Regions from separate parts of the Vibrio iocasae genome, predicted to be linked through region 2. Evidence: predicted binding sites of a transcription regulator. Region 2 holds the regulator's gene; each other region holds the start of a gene.
What was found. Region 2 encodes MetJ, which represses methionine synthesis genes. Its sites were predicted from a motif close to TTAGACNTNTANANGTCTAA; they were not measured.
Positions count from the first base shown of each region.

Region 1 (4,411 bases), 620 kb from region 2:
GCTTCTTTCTCACCACAACCTGAAAGGACTAGGGCAGAAGCTGCTGCTGCGATGGCTAGAACATTCTTAAGGCTAAATTTCATGATTATCTCCTGTCTAAATTCGTTAAGCTTTTTGCTTTTATTAAATAGCGATTGCTGATTTATTTGTTTTTCGTTTATCTGTGGTCAACGCGGCGAACAACGGCATCACCGATTGACTGAATAATTTGTACTAATACGATTAGCATCACCACAGTGACTGCCATGATAACCACATCGTATCGGTGGAAGCCGTAGCGGATAGCAACGTCACCTAGACCGCCGCCACCAACGGTTCCCGCCATTGCCGAATAACTTACTAGTGTTACCAGCGTAATAGTCACTGAGTTCACAATAGTAGGTAGTGCTTCAGGTAGCAGTACCTTAGTAATAATCTGTTGAGTGCTGGCACCCATTGACTGTGCTGCTTCAACAAGACCAGATGGAACTTCTAGTAATGCCCCTTCAATAAGTCGGGCAACAAATGGAATTGCTCCGATAGTCAGAGGAACAATTGCCGCAGTTGTGCCGATAAAAGTGCCTACCAGCAGTTTAGTTACCGGAATAATCGCGACCATCAGAACCAGGAATGGTACAGAACGGCCAACGTTTACAACTGCTCCTAAAATAGAGTTCAGTTTAGGGTTTTCTGCCAATCCACCTTTTTTACTGATATGAAGAATCACCCCCAGTGGGATACCAACAGCAAATCCTACAATGCCGGAAACCGCAACCATATATAGCGTTTCCCATGTTGCTCCTAGAAGCAGATCACCGTTAAGGCTTAGCCAGTTACCAATATCATTAAAGGACATAACCAAGAACCTCCACTTTTACATTGTGATCGCGAAGATAAGCTATTGCAGCAGTATCATCTTTTTCGTTACCAAACATCTCTGCGACCATCATGCCGAACTTTACACCACCTGCGTAATCCAGATCTGAACTTAAAATGCTGATATCAATATTAAACTTACGGCTGATTTGACTAACCAGTGGAGCATCGACTGTTGCACCTGTGAATTCCAGACGCACTAGCGGGTAGCTACCTTCAACTCGTTTATCTTGCAAACGAGCCTGATAGTCATCCGGAATGGAGAGATCCAGAGTTGAACGGATAAACTCGTGAGCCAGTTCAGTTTTAGGGTGAGCGAAAATCTCGCCCACTGAGCCTTTCTCAACCAGTTCACCGTCGCCAATAATTGCCACTTCATGACAGATGCTCTTAACCACATCCATTTCGTGGGTAATAAGAAGCATGGTGATGTTCAGCTTACGGTTAATCTCTTTTAGCAGCTCTAGAATCGATTGAGTAGTTGCCGGATCCAACGCGCTGGTGGCTTCATCACAAAGCAAAACCTTAGGGTCTGATGCGAGTGCGCGAGCGATAGCAACACGCTGTTTTTGTCCACCGCTAAGGTTGGAAGGGTAGGTGTCACGCTTATCAGCCAGACCTACCAGAGAAAGCAACTCTGTCACTTTTGACTCAATCTGAGCCTTTTCCGCTCCTGCCAGTTCAAGAGGCAGTGCCACATTTTCGAATACTGTACGAGAAGACAGCAGGTTAAAGTGCTGGAAAATCATCCCAATATTCTGGCGAGCTTTACTTAGCTCAGATTTCGACAGAGTAGTTAGGTCCACACCGTCCACGACAACCGCACCTGACGTTGGTGCTTCTAACATGTTCACACAACGTATTAGCGTACTCTTCCCTGCGCCTGAAGATCCTATTACACCAAAGATAGTGCCTTGAGCAATGTTCAGGTTAATGTCTTTCAGGGCATTAATTTCCTTTGTGCCTTGATAGAAAACCTTGTTTACCTGAGAAATTTCAATCATTTAAAAACTCGCATGGAAGTTGGGTCTGTAGACTTATATTCCCGACAGCATAAAATTTTGTTCTCTGTCGTCATTGGTAGAAGATGCTATTGGCAATACGATTTTAAGTCAATAGATATTTTTACGTCTAGACGTCTAAATATCCGTTTGGGTGCTTCGATTTTGTAATTTACTATGACTGAGAGTTATAACAGAGCGTTGAGAAGGTCATTTAATTAGTGCTAACCAGCTAAAAGAGTGCAATAATTTCGGGGATAAACCATAGAGAGGATAGAACTTTGGCTAAACCTGCCGTTTTTTTAGATCGTGATGGTGTGATTAACGTAGATCACGGTTATGTGCACGACGAACATGACTTTGAGTTTATTGATGGTGTCTTTGAAGCTGCGAAAAAGTTTCAGGATATGGGCTACCTTCTGGTCATGGTTACCAATCAGGCAGGTATCGCACGTGGTTATTACGATGAAGATCGATTCCTTTCACTGACCCAGTGGATGGATTGGAATTTTGTAGATCATGGCGTCGAGTTCGACGGCTTCTACTATTGTCCTCATCACCCGGAAAATGGTAAAGGTGACTACCTTCAGGACTGTGAGTGCCGAAAACCTAAGCCGGGTATGTTCAACTCTGCCCGTGACTATCTGAAAATCGACATGGCTAACTCTGTGATGGTTGGTGATAAAGCAGAAGATATGATGGCCGCAGAGGCAGCAGGTGTGGGCACTAAGATATTGGTTCGTACCGGAAAACCGGTTACCGAAAAAGGTGAAGCTTTGGCAACTGCAGTGCTTGATAGCATTAAAGAAGTACCAGAGTTCATCTCTTCGCTTAAATAACAGCTTGCCTGATAACCTCTTCCTATGAGTAAAAAACTGACCATTCACGATATTGCAGCACTTGCCGGCGTCGGCAAGTCTACGGTATCCCGAGTTCTGACAAATGATCCTAAAGTAAAGCCGGAAACCAAGGCTTTAGTAGAAAAAGTGATCGAAGAGTCTGGTTACGTTCCTTCTAAGTCTGCTCAGTCTATGCGTGGCGGAAGCCAGAAGGTCATTGGCGTTATTATTTCTCGTCTTGATTCTCCATCAGAAAACCGCGCAGTTAGCGGCATTCTTCCCACTCTATATGAAGCGGGGTATGACGTCGTCATCATGGAGAGCCAGTTTGACGTTAAGAAGACTAACGAACATCTCGCTGTCCTGAAGAAGCGCAATGTTGATGGTGTAATCATCTTTGGATTCACTGACTGTGATATCAGCAAGATAGAAGCGTGGAAAGAGAAAGCGGTGATCATCGCCACTGACGTCGAGAACATCTCTTCTATCAACTACGACAACCAGGGTGTGATAACAAAAGCCATCCAGCACCTTGAGCAGAATGATGTTTCGGAAATCGGCTATATCGGTGTTGATGTGAGTGACCGGACAACCGGTGCTATGCGTCTGCAAGCTTATCTAGACTGGTGTGAGTCGAAAGGCCGCGAACCAGAGTATGCGACAGGCCAGCTACACCATGAAAGTGCTTATCAGCTGGTGGATAAGATTCTTAAACCTTCCACTCAGGCAATTGTCTGCGCCAGTGACACCATTGCTCTTGGAGTGATCAAAAGGCTTCAGGAACTCAGCCGTGAAGATGTACTGGTCACAGGTGTAGGTGGCAACGATCTATTGTCCTTCCTGTTCCCAAATACCTTTAGTGTCGATCCCGGCTATGAAGCTGCTGGCAAAAAAGCAGCGGTTCAGCTAATGAAGCAGCTTGCTGGCGATCAAGCTATGGTTCACCTTACACAATCTCCAGTGACTAAATAGATAGAAAACGTCTAAATCTACGGCTCTTGAAATGTTGGAATTTATGAGGTGTGCCCTTTGTAGCAAACATGCAAAGAGCAGAACTCTTTATAGTTGAATAAATTTCTATGCGGTTAGCGGAAAAGGGTATTCCTCATAAATGCTGCAAACCATGCATTCTATAAACCACTCATACGCTTAATCTAATCTATTGTTATGCCATCAGGTCAGTTTTTATGGCGTGTGCCTGGTGGAACTAACATGCAAAGTTCAATAACAATTTAATGGTTCAGCCGTCTTATGCGGTTAGTGGAATCAGGGATTCCCCATAAATGCGACGAACTCCACAATCAGGAACTAACTTAACCCATTGTTTTATATAGATCGCAAGATCTTTTCTGTGATCACTTTCAATTAATGGGAACAGTCCCATTTCATTATGTTATAAATAAGCTTAATATATCGACAGATTTTGGGACTGTTCCCATTAATTTAATAGCACCGCCATTTTTGGTGTAAAATTTAATTGTTCGATAACGGGTAGAGAATTATGAGTAAGATTGCAAAACAAGACATTGCACGTCTTATTGAGTTAGTCGGTGGAAGCGAGAACATCGCAAGCGTTAGCCACTGTCTGACTCGTTTACGTTTTGTTCTGAATGATACAGACAAAGCTGACGTTAAAGCACTTGAAACCATTCCTATGGTAAAAGGCTGCTTTACCAACGCTGGTCAGTTCCAGGTTGTTATTGGTACTGAAGTAGA
Region 1 covers NZ_CP145311.1:826,436-830,846, forward strand. Annotated here, with positions in the region: gene metQ (methionine ABC transporter substrate-binding lipoprotein MetQ) at 1-83, opposite strand, end outside; gene SNR28_RS13430 (methionine ABC transporter permease) at 158-835, opposite strand; gene metN (methionine ABC transporter ATP-binding protein MetN) at 825-1,859, opposite strand; gene gmhB (D-glycero-beta-D-manno-heptose 1,7-bisphosphate 7-phosphatase) at 2,138-2,695, shown strand; gene treR (trehalose operon repressor TreR) at 2,720-3,667, shown strand; gene treB (PTS trehalose transporter subunit IIBC) at 4,197-4,411, shown strand, end outside.
Region 1: a site for MetJ is predicted at 1,979-1,998, ahead of metN (methionine ABC transporter ATP-binding protein MetN). Genes of this name have one in related genera too.

Region 2 (4,411 bases):
GAACAGATATTATTTTCTCTGGGTATCAAGCTGAAGGTACTCTTGGAAGGGAAATTCAATCTGGAGCTAAGACGGTTGTAATAGACAATAAAGAAACCCATGTGAATGCTCAGATACACACAATGTCTGGTTATTCTGCCCACGCGGATAAGGATGATCTGCTAGCTTTTGTTAAGGAGATTAAATATCCGCCAAAAGAAATACATCTTATACATGGTGATTATGTGTCGAAAAATGCGTTACTTCAGACTCTTGTTAGAGAGGGCTATACTCAAGGGAGTATCTTCATTTAAAGTAAATATTCAGTATTCGTAATATATTCTTTTAGTTCTATGATTTTGTTCATATACTTAACTTAACACACTGAAGTAAGGGATATTATGAAGACGCGTGAGAAGATTGTACTTGCCGCGCTTGAGTTATTTAATGAGCATGGTGAAAGAAATATCACTACAAACCATATCGCTGCTCATATAGATATTAGCCCGGGGAACTTGTACTACCATTTCCGCAATAAGCAGGAAATTGTAAGAGAGATTTTTGAAAGCTATTCAGAAGAGCTTTTGGAAAGGTTCACTCCTGTAGGCACTCAAGAAGAAAGCTTAGTGCTTTTAAAGAGATATATGGATTCCATATTCGCTTTGATGTGGAAGTATCGTTTCTTCTATGCCAATCTTCCGGAAATCCTTCAGAGAGATACTATTCTGCATCAAAAATATCTTGCTGTTCAGGAAAAAATGCAGGCAAACATAGCCTCTATTTTTGAGATGTTTAAGCAAAGAGAACTGTTGAGTGTAGATGATGCCGATGCAAGAACATTGGTGACATCATTGCATCTGGTGGCGACCAGCTGGTTGAGTTATCAGGCGGCTATGTCTCAGGGTGCAAAAATTACCGAGCAGATTATTCATCAAGGTGTGTTGCAGTTACTATCTATTGTGAAACCACATACTACGGCTTCGGGGTTGGAACAGGTTCATTTAATAGAAGATGGCATAAAAGCAATGCATGCTTAATTATTCATTTTGCTTGTAGTAAACAAAAATGCCCTTGTACATATTGGTAAATATACAAGGGCATTCTTTAAGCTCGCAATTTACTCTTCATCAAAAGCTTCGAACTCGATGCCCATTTCGGTCATCAGCCTCTTCACTTCTGCAGGAATATCATCAGGGCGATCTTTGCGCAGATCTTCATCTGTTGGTAAGGGCTGACCAGTGTATGCATGTAGAAATGCTTCGCATAGAAGTTCACTGTTTGTCGCATGACGCAAGTTATTTACCTGCCTACGGGTACGCTCGTCGGTTAGAACTTTAAGAACCTTAAGTGGGATCGAAACAGTGATCTTTTTAACTTGCTCGCTCTTCTTTCCATGCTCTGCATAAGGGCTTATGTATTCGCCATTCCAGTCAGCCATTGCACACCTTTACTAATTTTATAATTTGATAAAAAGTCTAAAGCTGAATTTTAGCGGGATTTACCGCCATAAGCAAAGACATTTGGACGTCTAGAAGTATTGACGGCTGAAATTGTGAGGGGTAAAGTAACAAGTATTCTCTGATATGAGTAACTCGGAAGAAGGAAAGGTTTAAGATAACTCAGGTTGTATAAATCTCCTATTATTAAGAGTTAGTTTATAAAATAACTTCTAAACAGAATGTAAGTCGTATTAAAAAGGAAAATCACTACATGTCTCAAAGGAAACCTTCAACTATTGCTGTTCGTACAGGTATCGAGTCGGACACACAATATAATGCGGTAGTCCCACCTATTTACCTTTCTACCAACTACAGTTTTCCGGAATTTGGTGATGTGCCTAAATACGACTACACCCGCTCAGGAAATCCTAATCGCGGGTTGCTAGAGCAGGCACTGTACGAGCTTGAATCTGGTAAAGGTGCGGTAGTGACCAATTGCGGCACATCGGCTCTAAACCTGATGGTTTCTGCTTTCCTTGGTCCTGATGATTTAATCCTTGCTCCGAACGATTGTTACGGAGGCACTTACCGATTATTTAATACGCGCGCTCAGAAAGGTGATTTTAAAGTTCAGTTTATTGATCAGACCGACGATGAAGCTTTTGATGCTGCCATAGCTCTCAAACCTAAGCTTATCCTTCTAGAGACCCCTTCTAATCCATTGGTACGCGTCGTTGATATTGCCAAAGCCTGTGAAAAAGCGAAGGCTGTTGGTGCACTCGTCGCAGTGGACAACACTTTTTTGACTCCTATCTACCAAAAGCCAATTGAACTTGGTGCAGATTTAGTAATCCACTCAATGACCAAGTACCTGAACGGTCATTCAGATGTCATTGGCGGTGTTATTATTACTAAATCTGAAGAGCATGCAGAAGAGTTGGGCTGGTGGGGGAACTGTATTGGTGCCACTGGAACGCCTTTTGATAGCTACATGACCTTGCGTGGTCTTCGTACACTTGGTGCAAGAATGAAAGCTCATGAAGAGAGTTCTCTAGCTGTTTTAGAGTTTTTGAAGAAACAGCCTCTCGTAGGCAGTATTTATCACCCAAGCCTTAAAGATCACCCAGGCCATGAGATAGCTAAAAAACAGCAAACTGGCTTTGGTTCTATGTTGAGTTTTGAGTTTGCTGGTTCATTTAAACAGTTAAAACAGTTTGTGGGAGAGCTCCAGTTGTTTTCCCTGGCGGAATCTCTTGGTGGTGTTGAAAGTTTAATTTGTCATCCAGCTTCAATGACACATCGTGCGATGGGAGAAAAAGCTTTGGAAGAGGCGGGAGTATCTCAGAGCTTACTGAGGCTTTCTGTTGGCCTCGAAGATAGTGTAGATTTAATCAACGATTTGGAAAATGCATTTAATACGGTTGTGGAGGAAGCTTAAATGACCGTTTCTCGTCAGTTACATAAGTTTGGTGGTAGTAGCTTAGCAAACCCGGATTGCTACAAACGAGTCGCTAATATTCTTAAAGAATACTCAGAGTCGGAAGACTTAATTGTTGTGTCAGCTGCAGGTGATACAACGAATCGCCTGATTGAGTGGATCGAAGCGCTTGAGAAAGATGGCCGGATCGCACATGAATCATTGATGTCCTTACGAGATTTTCAAAGCCAACTGATTGAAGAACTGCTGGAAGACAGCGGTACTTTGTTAGATGCTTTACACACTGAAATTTCAGCGCTTGGTGAGTTAGAAGCTCCTTTATCTGAAGCTCAGAAAGCAAGTGTTCAGGGGCATGGTGAAGTATGGTCTTCAAGATTGTTAGCGGCTCTACTTACTCAACAAGAACTACCGGCAATTGCTATTGATTCGAGAGATTTTTTAAGAGCAGAGAGAGCGACTCAACCAGAGGTAGACAGTGCTCGTTCATGGCCTTTGGTTAAGGAAGTTCTTGCACAGCACTCTCACCATCGCCTAGTTATCACAGGATTTATGGCGCAAAACCTGGCTGAGGAAACGGTGCTTCTTGGACGAAATGGTTCGGATTACTCTGCAACTATTATAGGTGCACTGGCAGAAGCCGAGCAGGTGACTATCTGGAGTGATGTTGCTGGCGTTTATAGCGCTGATCCAAGAAAAGTAAATGATGCATGCCTGCTTCCTTTGTTGCGCCTTGATGAAGCGAACGAGCTCGCACGCTTAGCGGCTCCGGTTTTACATAGTAGAACATTGCAGCCGGTTGCTCAAAGTGCAATGAACATGGAACTAAAGTGCAGTTATCAACCAGAATCAGGTTCAACCCGAATTGAACGAGTATTGGCATCAGGAAGAGGGGCAAAGATAATCTCCTCTCTGGAAGAGGTTCTCATCATTGAACTCAATTTCTCTCACGGACACGATTTCGAGAGATTGCAATCAGACGTAATGGGTAGGCTGCAAAGAGCGCAACTTCAGCCACTGGCGTTTGATATTCAGCCAGATCAGGGTGAGGTGTTACTCGCTTACACCGCAGAGATGGCTGAGGGTGTTCTTGAATATCTTCAGGATGCGGGAATAGAAGCAGAAATCCATCTTCGCGAAGGTTACTCAATGATTGCCGCTGTAGGGGCAGGAGTCACTAATAACCCAATTCATAGTCACGGGATCTATCAGCAGCTAAAAAATGCTCCAGTAGAGTTTATGTGCGAAGCTGAATCCGGATTAAGCATGGTTGCAGTACTGCGCCGTACAGAAACTAACTTATTAGTTAACGCTATCCATAAACAGTTGTTCCAGGCTCAGAAACGAATCGGCTTGGTGTTGTGCGGAAAAGGCAACATCGGGTCTAGCTGGCTTCAGCTATTTACAAGTCAAAAAAATGAGTTAGAGAAACGTCACGGCATGAGCTTTGAGCTTGTGGGTGTAGTTGATAGCCAGACATATTGGATGGATTACGAAGGTATTAATCCAGACGATGTGTTAAATCGGTTTGATGACGAGGCTGTACCAAATGTTGAGA
Region 2 covers NZ_CP145311.1:207,422-211,832, forward strand. Annotated here, with positions in the region: gene SNR28_RS10455 (MBL fold metallo-hydrolase) at 1-293, shown strand, start outside; gene SNR28_RS10460 (TetR/AcrR family transcriptional regulator) at 381-1,016, shown strand; gene metJ (met regulon transcriptional regulator MetJ) at 1,097-1,417, opposite strand; gene SNR28_RS10470 (O-succinylhomoserine (thiol)-lyase) at 1,690-2,856, shown strand; gene SNR28_RS10475 (bifunctional aspartate kinase/homoserine dehydrogenase II) at 2,857-4,411, shown strand, end outside.

Region 3 (4,411 bases), 220 kb from region 2:
TAAGCTCTGGCTTGCCATCACAATCTTTCAGGATGTAAGCACCTTTCGCAATGTTCGCTACCTGCTCTGCATCACGCTCTTGCTGTGCAAGGTTCTGACGAGAGAAAATAAGAGAAGTCGGGCCATCTTTACGCTCGATAGCGTATTTCCAGGCAACTGCTGATTCAACCTGGTCACATGGACGCCATGTACTCATATTTGGCGTCACACGTAGAGAAGCCATTTGCTCAACAGGCTGGTGCGTAGGACCATCTTCACCCAGACCGATAGAGTCGTGCGTGTAAACCTGAATGTTCTGAACTTTCATTAGCGCAGCCATACGCATTGCGTTACGAGCGTATTCCATAAACATTAGGAAGGTTGCACCGTAAGGAACAAAGCCACCGTGAAGCGCGATACCGTTCATGATAGCCGTCATACCGAACTCACGTACACCGTAGTGGATGTAGTTACCAGAGAAGTCTTCACGAGTCAGCGACTTAGAACCAGACCACATAGTCAGGTTAGAAGGTGCAAGGTCAGCAGAACCACCCATGAACTCTGGTAGCATAGCACCGAACGCTTCTAGAGCGTTCTGAGAGGCTTTACGTGATGCGATGTTTGCAGGGTTTGCCTGAAGGTCAGCGATGATGGCTGATGTCTTCTCTTCCCACTCAGCAGGTAGTTCACCGTTTACACGACGCTTGAATTCAGCTGCCAGCTCAGGGTAAGCGGCTGCGTATGCTTCAAACTTCGCATTCCAGTCTGCTTCTTTCGCTGCGCCTGCTTCTTTTGCATCCCACTGCGCTGCAATATCAGCAGGGATTTCAAATGGACCATGTTCCCAACCCAGGAATTCACGAGCAGCTGCGATTTCTTCGTGACCCAGTGGTGCACCGTGACAGTCGTGAGAGCCAGACTTGTTAGGAGAACCAAAACCGATGATAGTTTTAGTACAGATAAGTGTTGGACGAGGGTCTGCTTTCGCTCTGATGATTGCCGCGTCGATTGCTGCTGCATCGTGACCATCAACGTCAGCGATAACATGCCAGCCGTAAGCTTCGAAACGCTTAGGCGTGTCGTCTGCAAACCAGCCTTCAACGTGACCATCGATAGAGATGCCGTTGTCATCCCAAAATGCGATTAGCTTGCCAAGACCCAGTGTACCCGCCAGAGAACATGCTTCGTGAGAAACACCTTCCATCAGACAGCCGTCACCCATAAATGCATAGGTGTAGTGGTCAACGATGTCGTGACCTTCTTTGTTGAACTGCTCTGCAAGAGCACGCTCTGCCATCGCCATACCGACTGCGTTAGTAATACCCTGACCCAGCGGACCGGTTGTTGTTTCGATACCTGGTGCATAGCCGTACTCTGGGTGGCCCGGAGTTTTCGAGTGAAGTTGACGGAAGTTCTTCAGGTCATCGATAGACAGCTCGTAACCAGTCAGGTGAAGCAGAGAGTATATCAGCATTGAGCCGTGGCCGTTTGAAAGGATAAAGCGGTCGCGGTCAGCCCACTCTGGGTTTTGTGGGTTATGGTTCATGTGGCCACGCCAAAGTACTTCGGCGATATCAGCCATACCCATAGGTGCACCTGGGTGACCTGAGTTAGCTTGTTGAACACCATCCATGCTTAGTGCACGGATTGCATTGGCTAGTTCTTTTTGAGACGGCATGTCTGCTCCTGAATAGATAAGCGAATTCGTATAAAGGGTATAAATAACGATAAAATTCGTGTTATTCGTAATTACTAAATTTTATCCGGTAATTTAGCGCGCCTATTCTCTCAAAGCCCCCTTTTGACTGCAATCGTTTTCCCCATAGAAAATACGTTACTTTCGAGCTGAAACCCTATTTTTCATATGGATTTTCAACACATAAATGTGGCCCCAATACACAAATTTTTCTTGTAATTATGTAATCTGAAACTAAAATAGACGTCCAGATGTCGAAACACCCAAACGTATGGTGTTTCCATAAACTATTATTTAGAGGGTGCTAGTTGCATCCTTTTTCACTCTTAATTGGAGCTGACTATCATGGCTAAGCACCTATTTACTTCTGAATCTGTATCAGAAGGCCATCCGGATAAAATCGCGGATCAGATCTCTGACGCAGTACTAGATGCAATCCTTGAGCAAGATCCTAAAGCTCGTGTTGCATGTGAAACTTACGTTAAAACCGGCATGGTTATGGTTGGTGGTGAAGTCACTACCTCTGCATGGGTTGATATCGAAGAACTCACTCGTGAAACTGTTCGTGAAATCGGTTATGTACACTCTGACATGGGTTTCGATGCGGACTCTTGTGCAGTACTGAACACCATTGGTAAGCAGTCTCCTGACATCAACCAGGGTGTTGATAAAGCAGACCCTAAAGAGCAAGGCGCTGGTGACCAGGGCATCATGTTCGGTTACGCAACAAACGAAACTGACGTACTAATGCCTGCACCAATTACATACTCTCACCTACTTGTGCAAAAGCAGGCTGAAGTACGTAAAGGTGGTCTTGACTGGCTACGTCCTGATGCAAAATCTCAGGTAACTTTCCAGTACGACCAGGGTAAGATTGTCGGTATCGATGCCGTTGTTCTTTCAACTCAGCACTGCGATTCAATCTCTACTCCAGACCTGCGTGAAGCAGTAATGGAAGAGATCATTAAGCCCGTTCTTCCTTCTGAGTGGCTAAACAAAGAGACTAAGTACTTCATCAACCCAACCGGTCGTTTTGTAATCGGTGGCCCAATGGGTGACTGTGGTCTGACTGGTCGTAAGATCATCGTTGACACTTACGGTGGTGCAGCTCGTCACGGTGGTGGTGCTTTCTCTGGTAAAGATCCATCAAAAGTTGACCGCTCTGCAGCATACGCAGCACGTTATGTAGCGAAGAACGTAGTAGCTGCTGGTCTTGCTGACCGCTGTGAAATTCAGCTTTCTTACGCGATTGGTGTTGCTGATCCAACTTCAATCATGGTTGAAACTTTCGGTACTGAAAAAGTATCTCACGACATCATCATCGAAGCGGTACGTCAGTTCTTCGATCTTCGCCCATACGGTCTGCAAGAGATGCTGAACCTGCTTCAGCCTATCTACAAGAAGACAGCTGCTTATGGTCACTTTGGCCGTGAAGAGTTCCCATGGGAAGCAACAGACAAAGCAGCTCTGATTCGTGAGTTCGCAGGTCTAAAATAAGCAAATAGATTTTCTTAGCTTAAAGACAGATAATCGGGGTGCATTCTGCACCCCGTTTTTTATAGGACAACATAATAATGACAAAAGCGAAGATTGGTATTGTTACCGTTAGCGACCGTGCAAGCGCTGGTGTTTACGAAGATATTTCTGGCAAAGCCATTATCGAGACACTAAACGACTATCTTGTATCTGAATGGGAGCCTGTATATGAGGTTATTCCTGATGAGCAAGACGTTATTGAAGCAACTCTAATTAAGATGGCTGACGAGGAAAACTGCAGCCTGATCGTAACGACTGGTGGTACTGGTCCAGCGAAACGCGATGTAACTCCGGAAGCCACTGAAGCGGTATGTGATCGCATGATGCCAGGGTTTGGTGAACTGATGCGTGCAGAGTCCTTGAAATTTGTTCCAACAGCCATTCTTTCTCGTCAAACCGCTGGGTTGCGAGAAGATAGCTTAATTGTAAACCTTCCAGGTAAACCAAAGTCTATCCGCGAATGTTTGGATGCAGTATTCCCTGCGATCCCATACTGCATAGACCTTATGGAAGGCCCATACCTTGAGTGCAATGAAGAAGTGATCAAGCCTTTCCGTCCTAAGAAAAAGTAAACGGAACATGACTGAATTTCCTTCAGCTTTTGAAGAAGATATTCAAAAAAAAGCAGCCTGGTGCATTCACCGGGCTGAAATCGCTTTTCAACGGGCTTTCTCTCAACCAGAGATAAGCTTCAAGCTTCGCGGCAAGGCGGCTGGAAAGGCTTATTTGCAAACAAACCAAGTTCGTCTAAACCCTGTCTTGTTTCAGGAAAACTATCAGGCATTTATCGATGAAGTCATTCCACATGAGATAGCCCACCTAGTCACTTATCAGATTTTTGGCAAAGTGCGTCCCCATGGTCATGAGTGGAAAATGGTGATGGAAAAAGTGTTTCGCATTCCAGCCAAGACTACCCACAGCTTTGAAGTTGCTTCTGTTCAGGGAAAAACCTTCGAATATAAATGCCGCTGTGAATGCTATCCGCTCTCTATAAGACGTCACAACAAGGTTCTCAGACAACAAGCCAACTATATGTGCAAAAGCTGCAGACAACCCTTGGTATTCACTGGCAAGCAACTAACCTGAACCTAAAGCATACAGAACCCTTGTTTTTTTAATCCTCTGCATCCATGTTATGGAAAGTTATTTATTTTCTTTCAGGATACAACTGGCATGCGAGTTCCACGTATTTATCACCCG
Region 3 covers NZ_CP145311.1:430,897-435,307, reverse strand. Annotated here, with positions in the region: gene tkt (transketolase) at 1-1,657, opposite strand, end outside; gene metK (methionine adenosyltransferase) at 2,021-3,172, shown strand; gene mog (molybdopterin adenylyltransferase) at 3,250-3,783, shown strand; gene SNR28_RS11575 (SprT family zinc-dependent metalloprotease) at 3,791-4,297, shown strand; gene rsmE (16S rRNA (uracil(1498)-N(3))-methyltransferase) at 4,385-4,411, shown strand, end outside.
Region 3: a site for MetJ is predicted at 1,915-1,934, ahead of metK (methionine adenosyltransferase). Genes of this name have one in related genera too.

Region 4 (4,411 bases), 650 kb from region 2:
GTTAATTTCTTCACTAAGGCTTTCCATCTCATAGTCAGCCATCGCGATAGTGGTAGCATTAAAGGTATTGGTCTCAAGTATATCTGCACCAGCTTCCAGGTAGGCATCATAGATCTCTTCGATGATCTTTGGCTGAGTCAAAGAAAGAAGGTCATTGTTCCCTTTGAGGTCACACTGCCAGTCAGCAAAGCGTTCTCCTCGGTAATCCTCTTCCTCAAGCTTATACCCCTGAATCATGGTTCCCATAGCACCATCTATTATCAGGATTCTTTTTTTCAGCTGCTCTTCTATTATTTTTCGGATGTTGCTTGCTGTCACAGTGTCTACTTCCTAAATATATTTATTATCTGAGCATCCTATCACACGGAGTCTGTACCCAGATGTTGATTATTCTGCATGTTCTTGTTGAGTAATTTTAATAGTAATTGTCGAATTACTCATCAACTGTGAAGTTTTCTTCAGAGAAGTGTTCCAGATCGTAAGGGGTTTGCTGATAAACGCAGTAGTTCAACCAGTTAGAAAACAGAAGGTGTCCATGACTACGCCAGCTCGCGATGGGTTTATTATCTGGATTATCGTTAGGATAGTAGTTAACCGGGATAGCAGGGTCCATACCCTCTCCAAGATCACGAACGTACTCGTTGTGTAAAGTGTGAGAGTCGTATTCAGGATGACCTGTTACAAATACATTCCTTTTATCTTTTGTCGCGGCAAGGTAAACCCCGGCGACATCAGAAACGGCCAGAATATCCAGATCTGTATGCTCTTCTAGAAACTCTGGAGAGAAGTCCGCATAACGTGAGTGGGGGGCAAGAAAAGTATCATCAAAACCACGAAGTATTGGATGAAACTGATGCTGAATCTGATGATGATATACACCTGACAGTTTCTCTTTTCTAGTTTTTTTAGGCAGGTCGTAAAGGAGTTTCAAGCCAGCCTGAGCAGCCCAACATACAAATAGTGTTGAGGTTACGTGCTTTTTCGCCCAACTCATGATCGTTTCAAGATGCTCCCAATAAATCACATCTTCAAACTGAACTAAGCCAAGTGGTGCTCCGGTTATGATCAATCCATCAAAGTTACGTTCTTTCACCATTTCAAACTGACGATAGAAGGTATCCAAATGTTCAGTAGGGGTATTCTTGCTAGGACGATTGTCTATTCTCAGAAGTTCCACATCGATCTGTAGTGGACTATTTGAAAGAAGACGCAAAAACTGAGTCTCTGTCTCAATTTTTTTTGGCATCAAGTTGAGAATTAAGACCTTAAGTGGACGAATTTCCTGAGTAGAAGCTCGCGACTCTGGCATAACAAATATATTTTCATTACGCAGTACATCGGATGCAGGTAATTGATCGGGAATCTTAATAGGCACAACTCTTCTCCATAAGCTATCTAGACGTCTATACACCCAATTTAGCTTATGAGTTGAACCATGTCGAGTAAAATGTGATCTATATTGCGTTGTTCTCAGATATTTGATTTTTCTTCAAACGCAAAAAAGCCTTGTCTTTCGTCGGGGACGCCTAGTTATACCAATTCCATTAATTTTGTGATCTAATGAGGGCTCTTAAAGGAGCCCTCATGAAGCACGATTTCCCCAGCCTTATCAACTCCACGTCTAACGCTCGGCTTAGAATACGTTACCTTGCTGTTTCCCACTTTGTTGATGGTAAAAGCCGTACAGAGATCGCTAAGTTCCTCAAAGTCAGCAGAGTTAGCGTTAATAAATGGGTTAAGGCCTATCTCGATCACGGCCTTGAAGGACTGCAAGAAAAGCGTCATTCAGGGAGGCCTCACCGCTTAACCGAAGAGCAAAGGCAACAACTCAAAGAGTATGTCACCGAACATGCTGTTAATGCTGATGGTGGCCGCCTCCAGGCAAGGGATATCGGCCTCTTTATAGAAAGCAATTTTGGTATTACCTATCAACAGTCAGGGATATATCGCCTGCTACATGATATTGGCTTGAGTTGGATTACGACTCGCTCCAAGCACCCTAAGCAAGCAATAGAAGCTCAAGAAGCTTTTAAAAAAATTCCCAATAGAAACGATCCTTAAGATCCCCGGGCATGTCGCACTAAAAGATGTTCAAATATGGTTCCAGGATGAGGCCAGGTTTGGTCAGCGCAACACGACAACCCGAATATGGGCTCCCAAGGGCACTCGTCCGAGGGCGGTACAACAGCAGCAATTTGAATATGCATACTTGTTTGGAGCCGTATGCGTTACCACTGGTGATGCGGAAGCCATTGTTGTGCCTGTTAGTAATATGGAGGCAATGAAGGAACAACTTCGGCTTATCTCACATGCCACACCAACAGGTAAGCACTCTGTTGTCATTATGGATCAAGCGAGTTGGCACCAAAGCTATCTTGCAGATGATTTTGACAACCTCAGTATCATTCATATACCGCCATATTCCCCGGAACTGAACCCAATAGAGCAGGTGTGGAGTTGGCTTCGTCAAAACGAACTCGCAAATCGATGTTTTGAAAACTATGGTGATACCAATTCCATTAATTTTGTGATCTAATGAAGGCTCTTAAAGGAGCCCTCATGAAGCACGATTTCCCCAGCCTTATCAACTCCACATCTAACGCTCGGCTTAGAATACGTTACCTTGCTGTTTCCCACTTTGTTGATGGTAAAAGCCGTACAGAGATCGCTCAGTTCCTCAAAGTCAGCAGAGTTAGCGTTAACAAATGGGTTAAGGCCTATCTCGATCACGGCCTTGAAGGACTGCAAGAAAAGCGTCATTCAGGGAGGCCTCACCGCTTAACCGAAGAGCAAAGGCAACAGCTCAAAGAGTATGTCACCGAACACGCTGTTAATGCTGATGGGGGCCGCCTTCAGGCAAGGGAGATCGGCCTCTTTATAGAAAGCAATTTTGGTATTACCTATCAACAGTCAGGGATATATCGCCTGCTACACGATATTGGCTTGAGTTGGATTACGACTCGCTCCAAGCATCCTAAGCAATCAATAGAAGCCCAAGAAACTTTTAAAAAAATTCCCAATAGAAACGATCCTTAAGATCCCCGGGCATGTCGCACTAAAAGATGTTCAGATATGGTTCCAGGATGAGGCCAGGTTTGGTCAGCGCAACACGACAACCCGAATATGGGCTCCCAAGGGCACTCGTCCGAGGGCGGTACAACAGCAGCAATTTGAATATGCATACTTGTTTGGAGCCGTATGCGTTACCACTGGTGATGCGGAAGCCATTGTTGTGCCTGTTAGTAATATGGAGGCAATGAAGGAACAACTTCGGCTTATCTCACATGCCACACCAACAGGTAAGCACTCTGTTGTCATTATGGATCAAGCGAGTTGGCACCAAAGCTATCTTGCAGATGATTTTGACAACCTCAGTATCATTCATATACCGCCATATTCCCCGGAACTGAACCCAATAGAGCAGGTGTGGAGTTGGCTTCGTCAAAACGAACTCGCAAATCGATGTTTTGAAAACTATGGCGATATTGTCGACAAGCTTTGTCGTGCCTGGAATAAGTTCTGTTCAGAGAAAAGCAGAGTTATCTCACTCTGCTTTAGAGATTGGGTTAACCTGATAACTTAATTAATGGAATTGGTATGATATTGTCGACAAGCTTTGTCGTGCCTGGAATAAGTTCTGTTCAGAGAAAAGCAGAGTTATCTCACTCTGCTTTAGAGATTGGATTAACCTGATAACTTAATTAATGGAATTGGTATTAAGGCTTCAGAAGAAGTGGCGGAATGGCGGGAACGCCCAGTTCGGGGTTGCGGGCAACCGGGACTCGTACGACCGAAGGGCGTAAATTTCGGGCATTAAAAAACCCGACGCTTTCGCATCGGGTTAAAAGAAGTGGCGGAGCGGACGGGACTCGAACCCGCGACCCCCGGCGTGACAGGCCGGTATTCTAACCAACTGAACTACCGCTCCGCACTGGTTAGACTCTAAGTCTAAATTTAAAGCCTGGCGATGTCCTACTCTCACATGGGGAAGCCCCACACTACCATCGGCGCTATTGCGTTTCACTTCTGAGTTCGGCATGGAATCAGGTGGGTCCACAACGCTATGGTCGCCAAGCAAATTCTTTAATTCGGAAAACTGATGTTAATTAACTGTTCTATACACATTCAACGTTCTTATTCGAGTCCACAAAACCCTTTGGGTGTTGTATGGTTAAGCCTCACGGGCAATTAGTACAGGTTAGCTCAACGCCTCACAACGCTTACACACCCTGCCTATCAACGTCGTAGTCTACGACAACCCTTTAGGACACTTAAAGTGCCAGGGAGAACTCATCTCAAGGCTCGCTTCCCGCTTAGATGCTTTCAGCGGTTATCGATTCCGAACTTAGCTACCGGGCAATGCCATTGGCATGACAACCCGAACACCAGAGGTTCGTCCACTCCGGTCCTC
Region 4 covers NZ_CP145311.1:3,246,735-3,251,145, forward strand. Annotated here, with positions in the region: gene metH (methionine synthase) at 1-318, opposite strand, end outside; gene metA (homoserine O-succinyltransferase) at 434-1,375, opposite strand; partial or broken gene SNR28_RS24610 (IS630 family transposase) at 1,585-2,509, shown strand; one part of gene SNR28_RS24615 (IS630 family transposase) at 2,560-3,014, shown strand; one part of gene SNR28_RS24615 (IS630 family transposase) at 3,013-3,583, shown strand; tRNA gene SNR28_RS24620 (tRNA-Asp) at 3,852-3,928, opposite strand; rRNA gene rrf (5S ribosomal RNA) at 3,960-4,075, opposite strand; rRNA gene SNR28_RS24630 (23S ribosomal RNA) at 4,168-4,411, opposite strand, start outside.
Region 4: a site for MetJ is predicted at 1,388-1,407, ahead of metA (homoserine O-succinyltransferase). Genes of this name have one in related genera too.